DNA from 4 places in the Streptomyces sp. NPDC056361 genome. Region 2 is predicted to be linked to each of the others. Evidence: riboswitches for the same ligand, from Rfam matches in the RefSeq annotation. Region 2 holds a riboswitch; each other region holds the start of a gene.

The links. A riboswitch is a leader RNA that binds a small molecule or an ion and turns the genes downstream of it on or off. The one in region 2 is predicted to bind cobalamin.
Region 1: linked by a shared signal. The riboswitch ahead of cobN (cobaltochelatase subunit CobN) and the one ahead of ACFCY7_RS22185 (ribonucleoside-diphosphate reductase subunit alpha) in region 2 are both predicted to bind cobalamin.
Region 3: linked by a shared signal. The riboswitch ahead of ACFCY7_RS00740 (ABC transporter substrate-binding protein) and the one ahead of ACFCY7_RS22185 (ribonucleoside-diphosphate reductase subunit alpha) in region 2 are both predicted to bind cobalamin.
Region 4: linked by a shared signal. The riboswitch ahead of ACFCY7_RS30015 (energy-coupling factor ABC transporter permease) and the one ahead of ACFCY7_RS22185 (ribonucleoside-diphosphate reductase subunit alpha) in region 2 are both predicted to bind cobalamin.

The regions. Positions count from the first base shown of each region.
Region 1 covers NZ_JBHJQI010000033.1:30,119-33,314, reverse strand. The annotation lists gene ACFCY7_RS13610 (precorrin-8X methylmutase) at 1-353, opposite strand, end outside; gene ACFCY7_RS13605 (cobalamin biosynthesis protein CobG) at 368-1,618, opposite strand; cobalamin riboswitch at 1,697-1,830, shown strand; gene cobN (cobaltochelatase subunit CobN) at 1,908-3,196, shown strand, end outside.
Region 2 covers NZ_JBHJQI010000067.1:25,221-28,416, reverse strand. The annotation lists gene ACFCY7_RS22185 (ribonucleoside-diphosphate reductase subunit alpha) at 1-1,939, opposite strand, end outside; cobalamin riboswitch at 2,072-2,232, opposite strand; gene ACFCY7_RS22180 (GNAT family N-acetyltransferase) at 2,250-2,750, opposite strand; gene mctP (monocarboxylate uptake permease MctP) at 2,825-3,196, opposite strand, start outside.
Region 3 covers NZ_JBHJQI010000001.1:163,086-166,281, reverse strand. The annotation lists gene ACFCY7_RS00755 (Mov34/MPN/PAD-1 family protein) at 1-24, shown strand, start outside; gene ACFCY7_RS00750 (GlxA family transcriptional regulator) at 15-986, opposite strand; gene ACFCY7_RS00745 (HD domain-containing protein) at 1,060-1,698, shown strand; cobalamin riboswitch at 1,691-1,826, shown strand; gene ACFCY7_RS00740 (ABC transporter substrate-binding protein) at 1,868-2,839, shown strand; gene ACFCY7_RS00735 (FecCD family ABC transporter permease) at 2,836-3,196, shown strand, end outside.
Region 4 covers NZ_JBHJQI010000119.1:5,004-8,199, reverse strand. The annotation lists gene cbiQ (cobalt ECF transporter T component CbiQ) at 1-6, opposite strand, end outside; gene ACFCY7_RS30020 (energy-coupling factor ABC transporter substrate-binding protein) at 13-480, opposite strand; gene ACFCY7_RS30015 (energy-coupling factor ABC transporter permease) at 489-1,187, opposite strand; cobalamin riboswitch at 1,216-1,423, opposite strand; gene ACFCY7_RS30010 (PTS-dependent dihydroxyacetone kinase phosphotransferase subunit DhaM) at 1,502-1,888, opposite strand; gene dhaL (dihydroxyacetone kinase subunit DhaL) at 2,050-2,670, opposite strand; gene dhaK (dihydroxyacetone kinase subunit DhaK) at 2,751-3,196, opposite strand, start outside.

The DNA of each region.
Region 1 (3,196 bases), on a different contig from region 2:
GCGGCGGCGGAGCGGGTGGTGCCGAGTTCGGCGGCGAGGGCGGGCACGGCCGGGTCGGACAGCGCGCAGACCACCTCGTTGTCGGCGGGCAGCCGCTTGCGGGTGACGCCGCTGGCGACCATCTGCGCGTCGCAGAGGATCGGGGCGCCGGCGCGGAGGGCCGCGCGGCCCCGGGAGACGACCTGCGGCGAGTAGGCGATATCGCGTACGAGGTCGGTCATGCCGCAGGCGTGGATCATCCGGACCGCCACCTGGGCGACGTCGGCGGGCAGGCCCGCCAGATCCGCCTCGGCGCGGATCGTGGCAAAGGACTGGCGGTAGATCTCCGCCCCGTCCTTCTCGTAGTCGAACATCGTGTCGCTCTCGCTCATCTCGTCGTCGTGCGGGCCGTGGTGACAGCTTCGGTCAGGGCGGTACGGGGGGTGGGGGCGCCGTCCACCAGGTAGGCGCCGTCGGCGGTGGCGACGACGTCGATCCAGGTGCCGTGCGGGTGACCGCAGCGGCGCTCGCACCCGGAGTAGTGGGCCGGGAGGCCGGCGGCCGCGGCGGGACCGGGCCGCTCGGCGGCCGCGTCGGCGCGGACGTCCGCGAGGGACTTGGCGCAGCCGGGCCGGCCCGTGCAGGCGGTGACGCCCGCCCCGGGGGCGTGGGGGCGGGTGATCAGCCCGTGCGCGGCGAGGTCGGCGAGCCGGTCGGCCGCCGCCCCGACCACGACGGCACCGCGCCACGGCGTCAGCCGCACCTCGTCGGCGGGCAGCAGCGCGCGCAGCTGGGCGGCGGTGAGGCGGCCGAGGGGCGCGAGGACGTACAGGGCGCCGGTGCCGAGCGGCCCGGGGGCGGGCGGCGCGCCGAGGACGAGGAGCGACCGCGCCGGCGGTACGGGCTCGGCCGCGATCCCGGCCCGGTCGAGGGCGCCCGGCAGGTCGGGGACGGCGCCCGCCGGCAGTTCCTTCACCCGCCAGGCGCCGGTCCCGGCCTCCCGGGCGGCGTCGAGGAAGGCTCCGGCGGCGGCGAGGGCGGCCCGGGGCGCGTCGGTTCCGGCGATCCGGAAGGCCCGTCCACCGACGTACATGACGACTGTCCCCGGCTCCGCTGCGACCAAGGTCACATCGCCGCCGAGTCCCGCCACGTCGCCGCGCCCGTCGTCGAGGACGAAGAGGAAGCGGCCCGAGAGCGCCGCCGTCCAGGGCTCCGCGCAGAGCAGGGAGTCGAGCTCGCGGGCCCACAACTGGACGTCGGGGCGGCCGAGTCCGTCGAGTCCGCCGATCGGCGAGGCGACGATGTTGCGGACGCGTTCGTGGGTGGGGGAGGGGAGCAGGCCCGCGTCGGCGAGCAGGTCCGCGAGGGCCGCGCCGCAGTCGTCCGCGAGGCCGCGGAGTTCCGCGTTGCCGCGCGAGGTGATGCTGATCCGTCCGTCGCCGAGGGTCTCCGCGGCGTGCGCCAGAACCTCGACCTGGCGTGCCGTCAGGCGGCCTGCGGGCAGGCGGAGTCGGGCCAGGCGGCCGTCGTCGGCCGCGTGCAGGCGCAACGCCCCTGGGCAGGCGTCTCCGCGGTCCCGAATGCGAGGTTCGCCCGGTTCGGGAGCCGGGGGTGGGGTGGGCGGCATGGCGGCGAGCATACCCACGGGCCACCGGCCGACCACCGGGTGTGATCCGGCCGACTCCCCGGCACGCCCCGCCCCGCCGACGGCACGATCTACTATGCACACGGCATGGGGTCCCAGGACCCCGGGGAGGAAGCCCGGTGAGAATCCGGCGCGGTCCCGCCACTGTGAGCCCGTACCAGCGATGGCACGGGTGAGTCAGGAACTCCCTTCCCCAAGCTCTCGGCTTCGCTCGAGCAGGGGAGGCCCCAAACCACACGACCACCCGGGGCGCGGACAACCCCGAGGAAGGCCTGAGCTCGCCATGCTTCTGCTGCTGTCGCACTCCGACACCGACCTGCTCAGCGCCCGTGCGGCGAACGCCGGCTCCGCCGGCGGCCCGGTCGAGTACCGCTTCGCCAACCCCGCCCGCCTCCCCCTCGCCGACCTGCCCGGCCTCCTCGACGACGCCGAGCTCGTCGTCGTCCGCCTCCTCGGCGGCCTCCGCTCCTGGCAGGAGGGCCTCGACGCCATCCGCGCGACCGGAAAGCCGGTCGTCGTCCTCAGCGGCGAACAGGCCCCCGACGCCCAGCTGATGGAGGCCTCCACGGTCCCCGTCGGCGTCGCCACCGAGGCCCACGCCTACCTCGCGCACGGCGGCCCGGAGAACCTGGAGCAGCTGGCCCGCTTCCTCTCCGACACCGTCCTGCTCACCGGCCACGGCTTCGAGGCCCCGGCCGCCGCCCCCACCTGGGGCCCGCTGGAGCGCACCCCGAAGCCCACCGACGGCCCGACCGTCGCCGTGCTCTACTACCGCGCCCACCACATGAGCGGGAACACCGGCTTCGTCGGCACCCTCTGCGACGCCATCGAGGACGCCGGAGCCCGGGCGCTGCCCCTGTACGTGGCCTCCCTGCGCGCCCCCGAGGCGGAGCTGATCTCCGTCCTGAGCGGAGCCGACGCCATCGTCACCACCGTCCTCGCCGCCGGCGGCACCAAGCCGGCCGAGGCGCAGGCCGGCGGCGACGAGGAGGCCTGGGACGCGGGCGCGCTCGCCGCGCTCGACGTGCCGATCCTCCAGGCGCTGTGCCTGACCGGCTCGCGGTCCGCGTGGGAGGAGAACGACGAGGGCCTCTCGCCGCTGGACGCCGCCAGCCAGGTCGCCGTGCCCGAGTTCGACGGCCGGCTCATCACCGTCCCCTTCTCCTTCAAGGAGATCGACGAGGACGGCCTGCCCGCGTACGTCGCCGACGCCGAGCGCGCGGCCCGCGTCGCGGGGATCGCCGTCCGGCACGCCCGGCTCCGCCACATCCCGAACGCCGAGAAGAAGCTGGCGCTCGTCCTCTCCGCGTACCCGACCAAGCACTCCCGCATCGGCAACGCGGTCGGCCTCGACACCCCCGCCTCCGCCGTCGCGCTGCTCCGCCGCCTCATCGCGGAGGGCTACGACTTCGGGCCGGAGGAGGACCTCCCCGGCCTGGTCTCCGGCGACGGCGACGAGCTGATCTACGCCCTCATCGAGGCCGGCGGCCACGACCAGGACTGGCTCACCGAGGAGCAGCTCGCCCGCAACCCGGTCCGCATCCCGGCCGCCGACTACAAGCGCTGGTACGC
Region 2 (3,196 bases):
GGTACGAGTTGACCTGGAGGAACTCGCCCGACAGCGTCTCGCGCTTGAAGAGGTTCGAGACCTGCGGCTCGATGCACTCGTACACGCCGGCGATCGAGGCGATCGTCGCGGTCGGCGCGATGGCCAGGAGCAGGCTGTTGCGCATGCCGACGGCGGCGATCCGCTCGCGCAGCGCGGCCCAGCGCTCCGGCCAGTTGAGCTCCACGTCGTAGTGGTCCGGGTGCAGCACGCCGCGGGCGGTGCGGGTCTGCTCCCAGGCCGGGAGCGGGCCGCTGCGCTCGGCGAGGTCGGCGGAGGCCTCGTACGCGGCGAGCATGATCCGCTCGGCGATACGGGTGGACAGCGCGCGCGCCTCGGCGGAGTCGAACGGCAGCCGCAGCTGGAAGAAGACGTCCTGGAGGCCCATCGCGCCCAGGCCGACCGGCCGCCAGCGGGCGTTGGAACGCCCGGCCTGCTCGGTCGGGTAGAAGTTGATGTCGACGACCCGGTCGAGGAAGGTGACGGCCGTGCGGACGGTCTCGTCGAGGCGCTCCCAGTCGATGTCGCCGCCGGTGACGAACGCGCCCAGGTTCACCGAACCGAGGTTGCAGACGGCGGTCTCGCCGTCGTTCGTGACCTCGATGATCTCGGTGCAGAGGTTCGAGGAGTGGACGACGGTGCCGGGCTCGGCGGTCTGGTTCGCGGTCCGGTTGGACGCGTCCTTGAAGGTCATCCAGCCGTTGCCGGTCTGGGCCAGGGTCCGCATCATCCGGCCGTACAGGTCGCGGGCCGGCATCGTCTTGCGGGCCAGGCCCTTCGCCTCGGCGGCGCGGTAGGCGGCGTCGAACTCGTCGCCGTACAGGTCGACGAGCTCGGGCACGTCCGACGGCGAGAAGAGGGACCAGTCGGCGTCCGCGTTGACGCGGCGCATGAACTCGTCCGGGATCCAGTGCGCCAGGTTCAGGTTGTGCGTACGGCGCTGGTCCTCGCCCGTGTTGTCGCGGAGCTCCAGGAACTCCTCGATGTCCGCGTGCCAGGTCTCCAGGTAGACGGCGGCGGCGCCCTTGCGGCGGCCGCCCTGGTTCACCGCGGCGACGGAGGCGTCGAGGGTCTTCAGGAACGGAACGATGCCGTTGGAGTGGCCGTTGGTGCCGCGGATCAGCGAACCGCGGGCGCGGATGCGGGAGTAGGAGAGCCCGATGCCGCCGGCGTGCTTCGACAGGCGCGCGACCTGGTGGTAGCGGCCGTAGATGGAGTCCAGCTCGTCCTGCGGGGAGTCCAGGAGGTAGCAGGAGGACATCTGCGGGTGGCGGGTACCGGAGTTGAAGAGCGTGGGGGAGGACGGCAGGTAGTCCAGGCGGCTCATCAGCCCGTACAGCGCGGCGACCTCGTCGAGCGCGCGGACGCTGTCGTCCTCGGCCAGGCCGCAGGCGACGCGCAGCATGAAGTGCTGCGGGGTCTCGATCACCTTGCGGGTGATCGGGTGGCGCAGCAGGTAGCGCGAGTAGAGGGTGCGCAGGCCGAAGTAGCCGAAGCGGTCGTCGGCGTCCCGGTCGATCAGGGTGTCGAGCCGGTCCGCGTGCAGCGCGACGAAGGCGGCGGTGCGGTCGGCGATCAGGCCCTCGCGGTGACCGACGGAGACGGAGGCGGAGAAGGAGACCGCGCCCTGGTCGGCCGCCTCGTCGGCGATGGTGATCGTCAGGAGCCGGGCGGCGAGCCGGGAGTACGCCGGGTCCTCGGCGATCAGGCCCGCGGCCGCCTCGGTGGCCAGCTCGCGCAGTTCCGCCTCGTCCGACGCGGCGCTGCGGCCGCGCAGGGCGGCGGCGGCGATCTTGCCGGGGTCGGTGTCGGGGAGATCGGCGGTGAGGTCGGTCAGGGTCCGCAGCAGCACGGTCCCGGGGCCGTCGCTCTCGACCGCGGAAGCCTCGGCCGAAGCCGGATCGGCGGGCGCGATGGTCACGTGGGGGCTCTCCCTCGCTCGGCTCGGGGCCGCGACGGGGGAAGGCGGGCAGGAGGGCGTCCGTCACGCCGGACGCGCCGTGTCCACCGGCCCACTCCGCGAGGCCCGGAAGTCAGTGGCACCCGGAACGGAAGGACCGGGCGCGCTGGCGGCAGGTCTTCGGACTCACTCCGTACGAAACCGCACGAAGCACACCGTTGCGGGACAGTTCCGGATTCGCGCCGGATTCCCCTGCGTCGACAGCGAGGATGAGCATACATGTGGGGGGCGCCGCTGACGGCACCCCCCACATGTTGTGTCGGTCGTGGGGCTACAGCTCCAGCGCGTACGTCCGCAGCGCGTGGCCGGGGATCGGCTCCCAGTCCCGATCGGGGGTGCGGACGAAGCCGAGCCGCTCGTAGATCCGGTGCGCCGCGGCCATCTTCGCGTCCGTGGAGAGCACCAGCCGCGCGCACCCGGGGAGGGCCCGCGCCCGGTCCGCGCAGGCGCGTACGAGCGCCTCTCCGACGCCCCTGCCGCGGGCCGCGGGCGCGACCACCAGCATCCGGAACTCGGCCTCGCCGGCGACCGCGATGTCCGCCCAGGTGGTGCCGCCGGCGGCGAAGGTCACCCCGCCGATGATGCCGCCCTCCGGGTCGGCGGCGACGAGCACCTCGCTCTCGCGGGCCCGCCGGGCCGTGTCGCGGAGCACGGCCAGATAGAAGTCGTCCTCGCCGTGGAGCAGCAGCCCGTCGTTCAGATAGGTCAGTCCGGTGAGCTCGCCGAGCTCCTCGTATTCCTCGGGCCGTACCGCCCTGATCACGATGTCCATGAGGGAAGTCTGCCTCCACCGCGCGCGAAAGGGGCCCGGGATTTCCCGGGCCCCTCACTGTGCGCTTCCGCGGGTCAGTGCACCGAGGCGCCGACCTTCGCGCGGTCCGACGAGCCGGCCGTGGCGTCGCCGGCGTCCGCCGTGTAGTCCTCGGGCGAGGTCTCGTCGACGCCCTCGGGGGCCTTGACGGCCTTGAGGACGAAGGTCAGGACGACCGTGACGACGAGGTTGAGGACGAAGGCGGTGAGACCGATGTAGCCGATCTCGCCGATGCCGGGGATCTCGGCGGACGAGCCGCCGAAGTGCTTCTGGGTCGGGCTGGCGACGCCGTACGCGGCGAACGTGCCGTAGACCATGCCGACGGCCCAGCCGGCGAGCAGCGCCCAGCGGTGGAACCAGCGGGTGAACAGACCGCCGACGAGGGCCGGGAAGGTCTGCAGGATCCA
Region 3 (3,196 bases), on a different contig from region 2:
GAGATCGTCGAGGCCTACGCGTAGGACGCGTCCGCCGCCGTCGTGCGGAACCGCGCCAGATAGGCGGAGGGCGTCACCCCGAAATGCCGGGCGAACGCCCTCCGCAGCGTCTCGTCGCTCCCCAGACCGCTCCGCGCCGCCGCCCCCGTCACGCTCGCCCCGCCCTCCAGGAGCATCCGGGCCGCCTCCACCCGCACCCGCTCCACGTACCCCGCCGGCGTCGCCCCGATCTGCTCCCGGAACAACCGGGTCAGATGCCGGGCGCTCACCCCCGCCCGCCGCGCGAGCACCGGAGCGCTGTGGTCCGCCGCCGGATCGGCCACCACCGCGTCCAGCAGCGGCCGGACCACCGGATGCGCCGTCGGAGGAGTCCGCGAGGCCGCCGAGAACTGCGACTGCCCGCCCGGCCGCTGCAGGAAGACCACCAGGTCCCTGGCCACCGCACGGGCCACCGCCGGCCCCCGGTCCTCCTCCACGAGCGCCAGGCACAGGTCGATCCCGGCCGTCACCCCCGCCGAACTCCACACCTCCCCGTCCCGCACGTGGATCGCGTCCGCATCCACCACCGCCTCCGGGAACCGGCGGGCCAGCTCCGCCGCGTGCTCCCAGTGCGTCGTCGCCCGCCGCCCGGCCAGCAGCCCCGCCGCACCCAGCGCGAACGCCCCCGTGCACACCGACGCCACCCGCCCCGAGCGCGCCGCGAGCCCCGCCACGGCCGGCGCCGCCGCCACGCACAGCTCCACGTCCACCGCCCCCGGCACGACCAGCGTGTCCGCGCCCGCCACCGCCGCCACCGCCAGATCGGCCCCGATCCGCAGCCCGCACGACGTCCGCACGTCCCGACCGTCGGGCGTGCACACCAGGACCTCGTACCCGGACCCCGCCGGGTCTCCGGACCCCGCCGTGGAGAACACCTCCAGGGGAGCCGAGACGTCCAGGAGCCGGACACCGTCGAAAGCCGCCACCACCACCGTGTGCACCGTCACGTGTCCGATTCTGTGGGATGCCTGTCCGCAGGGACATGGCAGGGGTACGGGCCCGGCGACGAGGCTGGTCCCCATGAACGCACTCGCGCTGATCCCCGACAGCAGGCTCGCCACCGCCGCCACCGAACTCGTCCGCGACACCACGAGCGACCTGATCTACGACCACTCCCGCCGCGTCTACCTCTTCGGCGCCCTCCAGGGCCGCGCCCGCGGCCTCGCCTTCGACGCCGAACTGCTCTACGTCGGCGCGATGTTCCACGACCTCGGCCTCGGGGAGAAGCACCGGGGGAGCGGACGCCGCTTCGAGGTCGACGGCGCCGAGGAGGCCGCCGCGTTCCTCCGCGCCCAAGGCGCCGACGAGGACGCCGTGCGCCGGGTCTGGACCGCGATCGCCCTGCACACGACCCCCGGCGTGCCCGAGTTCATGGAGCCCGAGGTCGCGCTCGTCACCGCCGGCGTCGAGTACGACGTCCTCGGCATCGGCTACGACGACCCCGCCGCCGTCGACCCCGGCGACCGGGCCGCGATCGTCGCCGCCCACCCCCGCCCCGACTTCAAGCGCCGCATCCTGGAGGCCTTCGCCGACGGCATCGCCCCCAAGCCGGACACCACCTTCGGCAACGTCAAGGCCGACGTCCTGCGCCACCACGTGCCCGGCTTCGTCCCCGGCGACTTCGTGACCACCATCCGCGACTCGCCCTGGCCCGAGTGAGACACTGGCCGGGACCAAAGGGCGGCAGGACCCAGGAAGCCGGTGCGAATCCGGCACGGTCCCGCCACTGTGACCGCCTCCCCAGGGGGGGCGGAAGCCAGGAACTGACCTGCCGCCTTCTCACCACCGATCGGGGACGTGGAAATCCCCGGAGGAGGCCCGTTCCGCCGTGCCCTGGCGTCGCCCGCTGCTGTCCGCAGTCGTCCTGATCCCGCTGCTCGCCGCCTGCTCGGCCGCCCCCGAGGCCGCCGCGCCGCCCGCGAAACCCGCCGCGGGATTCCCGTACACCGTCACCAACTGCGGTGTGCAGCACACCTACCAGGCCCCGCCCCGGCGCGCGGTCACCATGAACCAGCACGTCACCGAGATCATGCTCGCGCTCGGCCTGGAGAAGTCGCTCGTCGGCACCGCCTACCTCGACGACGCGATCCTCCCCGCGTACGAGAAGGCGTACGGCACCGTGCCCGTCCTCGCGAAGGAGTACCCCTCCAAGGAGGCCCTCCTCGCCGCGAACCCCGACTTCGTGTACGGCGGCTACTCCTCCGCCTTCTCCGCCGAGGACGGCCGGAGCCGCGACGACCTGGCGCGCTCCGGCATCGCGACCCGCCTCAACACCGAGTACTGCCCCACCGGTTCGCCCTCCGTCGAGGACCTCTACCGCGAAGTCCGCGAGACCGGCCGGACGTTCGGCGTCGCCGACCGCGCCGAGACGTGGATCCGGCAGGCCCGCGCCACCGTCGCCGCCACGGAGAAGCGGCTCGACGGCACCCGGCCCGTCTCCGTCTTCGTCTACGACAGCGGCGACAAGACCGCCTTCACCGCCGGCGGCAAGGGCATCGGCAACGAGCTCATCACCCGCGCCGGCGGCCGGAACGTCTTCGCCGACCTCGACAAGGCCTTCGGCGACGCCACCTGGGAACAGGTCGTCGACCGCCGCCCGGACGTCATCGTGATCTACGACTACGGCTCCACCACCGTCGAACAGAAGAAGAAGCGGCTCCTCGACGACCCCGCACTCAAGGACGTCCCCGCCATCAGGAACCACCGGTTCGCCGTGCTGCCCCTCTCCGACACCGTCCTCGGCGTCCGCGTCCCCGGCGCCGTCGACAAGCTGGCCGCCCAGCTCCACCCCGCCCGGTGAGCACCGCACTCCGCCCGGCCCGGACCCCCGCCCGCACGGCGGCCCCGGGCACGGGCCCCGCACGGTACGCCCTCGTCGTCGCCGGACTCGTCCTCGCACTGGCCGCCGCCGCGCTCGCCTCCCTCGCGCTCGGCTCCGTCCGCATCCCGCCCGGCCAGGTCCTCGACGCCCTGACCGGACGGGCGGGCCCCTCGCCGTACCGGACGATCGTGCTCGACGTACGGCTGCCCCGCGTCCTCCTCGGCATCGTCGTCGGCGCCGGACTCGCCGTCGTCGGCGCCGTCCTCCAGGCCCTCGTCCGCAACCGGCTCGCCGACCCCTTCCTCCTCGGGATCTCCTCCGGAGCCTCCGCCGGCG
Region 4 (3,196 bases), on a different contig from region 2:
CAGCATCGGCGACTACGCGTCCCGCCCGTCGACGGGCCGGGCAGCGGCCCCCGTGCCGCCCTCGTCCGCCGCCGCTCCGTCCGCCGCCGCTCCGTCCGCTGCCGCTCCGTCCGCTGCCGCTCCGTCCGCTGCGGCTCCGTGCGCCACCGCTCCTTCCGCCTCGGCCATGGCCGCCGCGGCCCGCGCCTCCCCCTGCCGGCGGCCGCGCCGCAGGCCGAAGTAGTACGCCAGGACACCGGCGCCCAGGGCCGCCTGGAGCGCGAAGAGCGCCGACTCGATCTCGCCGGACGGCGGCTCGTACAGGGGGCTGAACCAGGGCTTGTAGTCGGGATCGAGTTCGGTGATGGCCGTCTCGGCCTCCCCGTCGGACCCGCTGAACGGCTGCTCCTTGTGGTCGCCGAGACCCAGCGCGAGCGGCAGCACCGCGAGCGCGACGACGACGAGCAGCAGCAGTCCGTTGATCCTCGCGTTACGGCTGATCTTGACGCTCATCGCGCGGCCGCCTCCTTGTCGAGCGCGGTCCGCGGCCGGGGGAGGACACCCAGCCGGGTCAGCTCGCCCTTGCTCGACTGGCTGAGCAGCCGCATCACGAGCACCGTGAGCAGGCCCTCGCTCACCGCCAGCGGAATCTGCGTCACCGCGAAGATCCCGCCGAACTTGGCCAGCGCGCCCGGCACTCCCGTACCGGCGTCCGGGAACGCGAGCGCCAGCTGCACGCTCGTGACGCAGTACGTGGACAGGTCGGCGACGAACGCGCCGAAGAACACGGCGACCATCAGCGGCGTACCGAACCGGCGCAGCAGCCGGTACGTCCCGTACCCCGCCCACGGCCCGACGACCGCCATCGAGAAGGCGTTGGCGCCGAGCGTGGTCAGGCCGCCGTGGGCGAGCAGCAGCGCCTGGAACAGCAGGGTGATCGTGCCGAGGACCGCCATGATCGGCGGCCGGAACAGGATCGCCCCCAGACCCGTACCGGTCGGATGGGAACAACTCCCCGTCACCGAGGGCAGTTTGAGCGCGGACAGGACGAACGTGAAGGCGCCGGAGGCGCCGAGCAGCAGCGTGGACTCGGGGTTGGACCGCACCTCGCGGGTCAGCGCGCGGACCCCGTGGACGACGAACGGGGCGGCCGCGACGCCCCAGGCGGCGGCGTGAGCGGGGGGCAGATACCCCTCGGCTATATGCATGGTCGGGAGACCCTCTCCAGCACCTCGTGGATGGACAACGCACCCTGGCCGGTCTCCTGGCTGACGGTCATGCCGTCCGACTCCGCCTTCCCACACCGCGACGGTCTCCCGCCGCGGTCCAGTGGCTTCCCCGAGGGTGTTCCCCGCGGGGGTGGAGCCGGACCTCCCGATCACAGTGGCGAGGGCCGCACCGGTACTTCACCGGTTTCCCGTACACCAAGGCCCTGCGACATTAGTGGGTTGACCTGCTGCATCACAACACGGCCGCCACCCGCCGCGCCCCCTCCGTCACTCCGCGCACTCGCCGCGCGGGCTCACTCCTTGCGGTACGCGTACGCCTCCGAGGCCGCCGCCACCACCGCGTCGAGGTCCCCACCCGCGCTCGCCGTCACCAGCGCCGCGACCGCGCCCTCGACGAACGGAGCGTCCACCAACCGCGCACCCGCGGGCAGTTCGTCCCCCTCGGCGAGCAGCGCCTTCACCGTGAGCACCGCACTCCCCAGATCGACCAGGAGCGCCACCCCCGCCCCCCGGTCCACCGCCTTCGCCGCCTCGGCGATCAACTCCGAACTCGTCCCCAACCCCCCGTCCGGCGTTCCCCCCGCCGCCGCCACCGGCGCGAGCCCCCCGCCCCCCGCAAGCCCCCGCGCCAGCTCCGCCACGGCCACCGCGACCGCCGCACTGTGCGACACGAGCACGATGCCGACGGACGCGGAGGCGCCGGGCGTCGAGCCGGTGGACGTCGAGGCGTCGGACGCGGAGGCACCGGACGCCGAGCCGCCGGACGCGGACGCGCCGGGTGCCGAGCCGGTGGATGCCGAAGCGCCGGGCGTCGAACCGTCGAAACCGCCGGTCGCCGTGCTCACGACGCCCCCTCGGTGCGCGCGGTCGCGGCCAGCGTCGAGAACAGCAGCGCCGACGACGTCGCCCCCGGATCCTGGTGCCCGACCGACCGTTCGCCGAGATAGCTCGCCCGGCCCTTGCGCGCCCGCAGGGGTACGGTCCCGAGGGCACCTTCCTCGGCGGCCGCGGAGGCCGCGCCGAACGAGGTCCGCAGGCCTTCCACGGCCGGCACCAGTGCGTCCAGCATCGTCTTGTCGCCCACCTGAGCCCCGCCGAGCTGGGACACGGCGGCGACGCCCGCACCCAGCGCCTCGGCGAGCTGCGTCCGGTCGAACCGCTCGTCCTCGCCGAGGGTCTTGCCGGTGCGGCGCAGCAGCGTTCCGTAGAGGGGCCCCGACGCGCCGCCGACCGTGGAGATCAGCTGCCGTCCGGCGGTGGTGAGCACGGCGCCGGGTGTCGTCGGCGGTTCCTTGGCCAGCGTCTCGGCCACGGCGGCGAATCCCCGCTTGAGGTTGGCGCCGTGGTCGGCGTCGCCGATCGCCGAGTCAAGCTCGGTCAGCCGGTCCGCCTCGCGCTCCACGGCCTCGGCGACCGCGGCCAGCCAGCGCACCAGGAACTCCGCACCGAACGTCTCCGTCATGCCCTCTCCCACTCCCACTACCTCGCCCACTGCCTCTCCCTCGCCCGTTCCCGTGTCCGCCGGTGTCCCCACGGCCCGGCTCACCGGCCCCAGCGCAGGGCGGGCGTCTGCACGGGCGCGTCCCACAGCCGCAGCAGTTCGTCGTCCACCTCGCACAGCGACACCGAGCAGCCCGCCATGTCGAGCGAGGTCACGTAGTTCCCGACCAGCGTCCGCGCCACCGGCACGCCCCGCTCGGCGAGCACCCGCTGCACCTCCGCGTTGAAGCCGTACAGCTCCAGAAGCGGCGTCCCGCCCATGCCGTTGACCAGCACGAGCACCGGACCGGTGGGACCCAGGTCCTCGACGACGGCGTCCACGGCGAAGTCGGCGATCTCCCGCGACGTCATCATGGCCCGGCGCTCCCGGCCCGGCTCACCGTGGATGCCGACGCCCAACTCCAGCTCCCCGTCCGGCAGGTCGAAGGTGGGACTGCCCTTCGCGGGCGTGCTGCACGCGCTCAGCGCCACGCCGAAGGACCGCGACC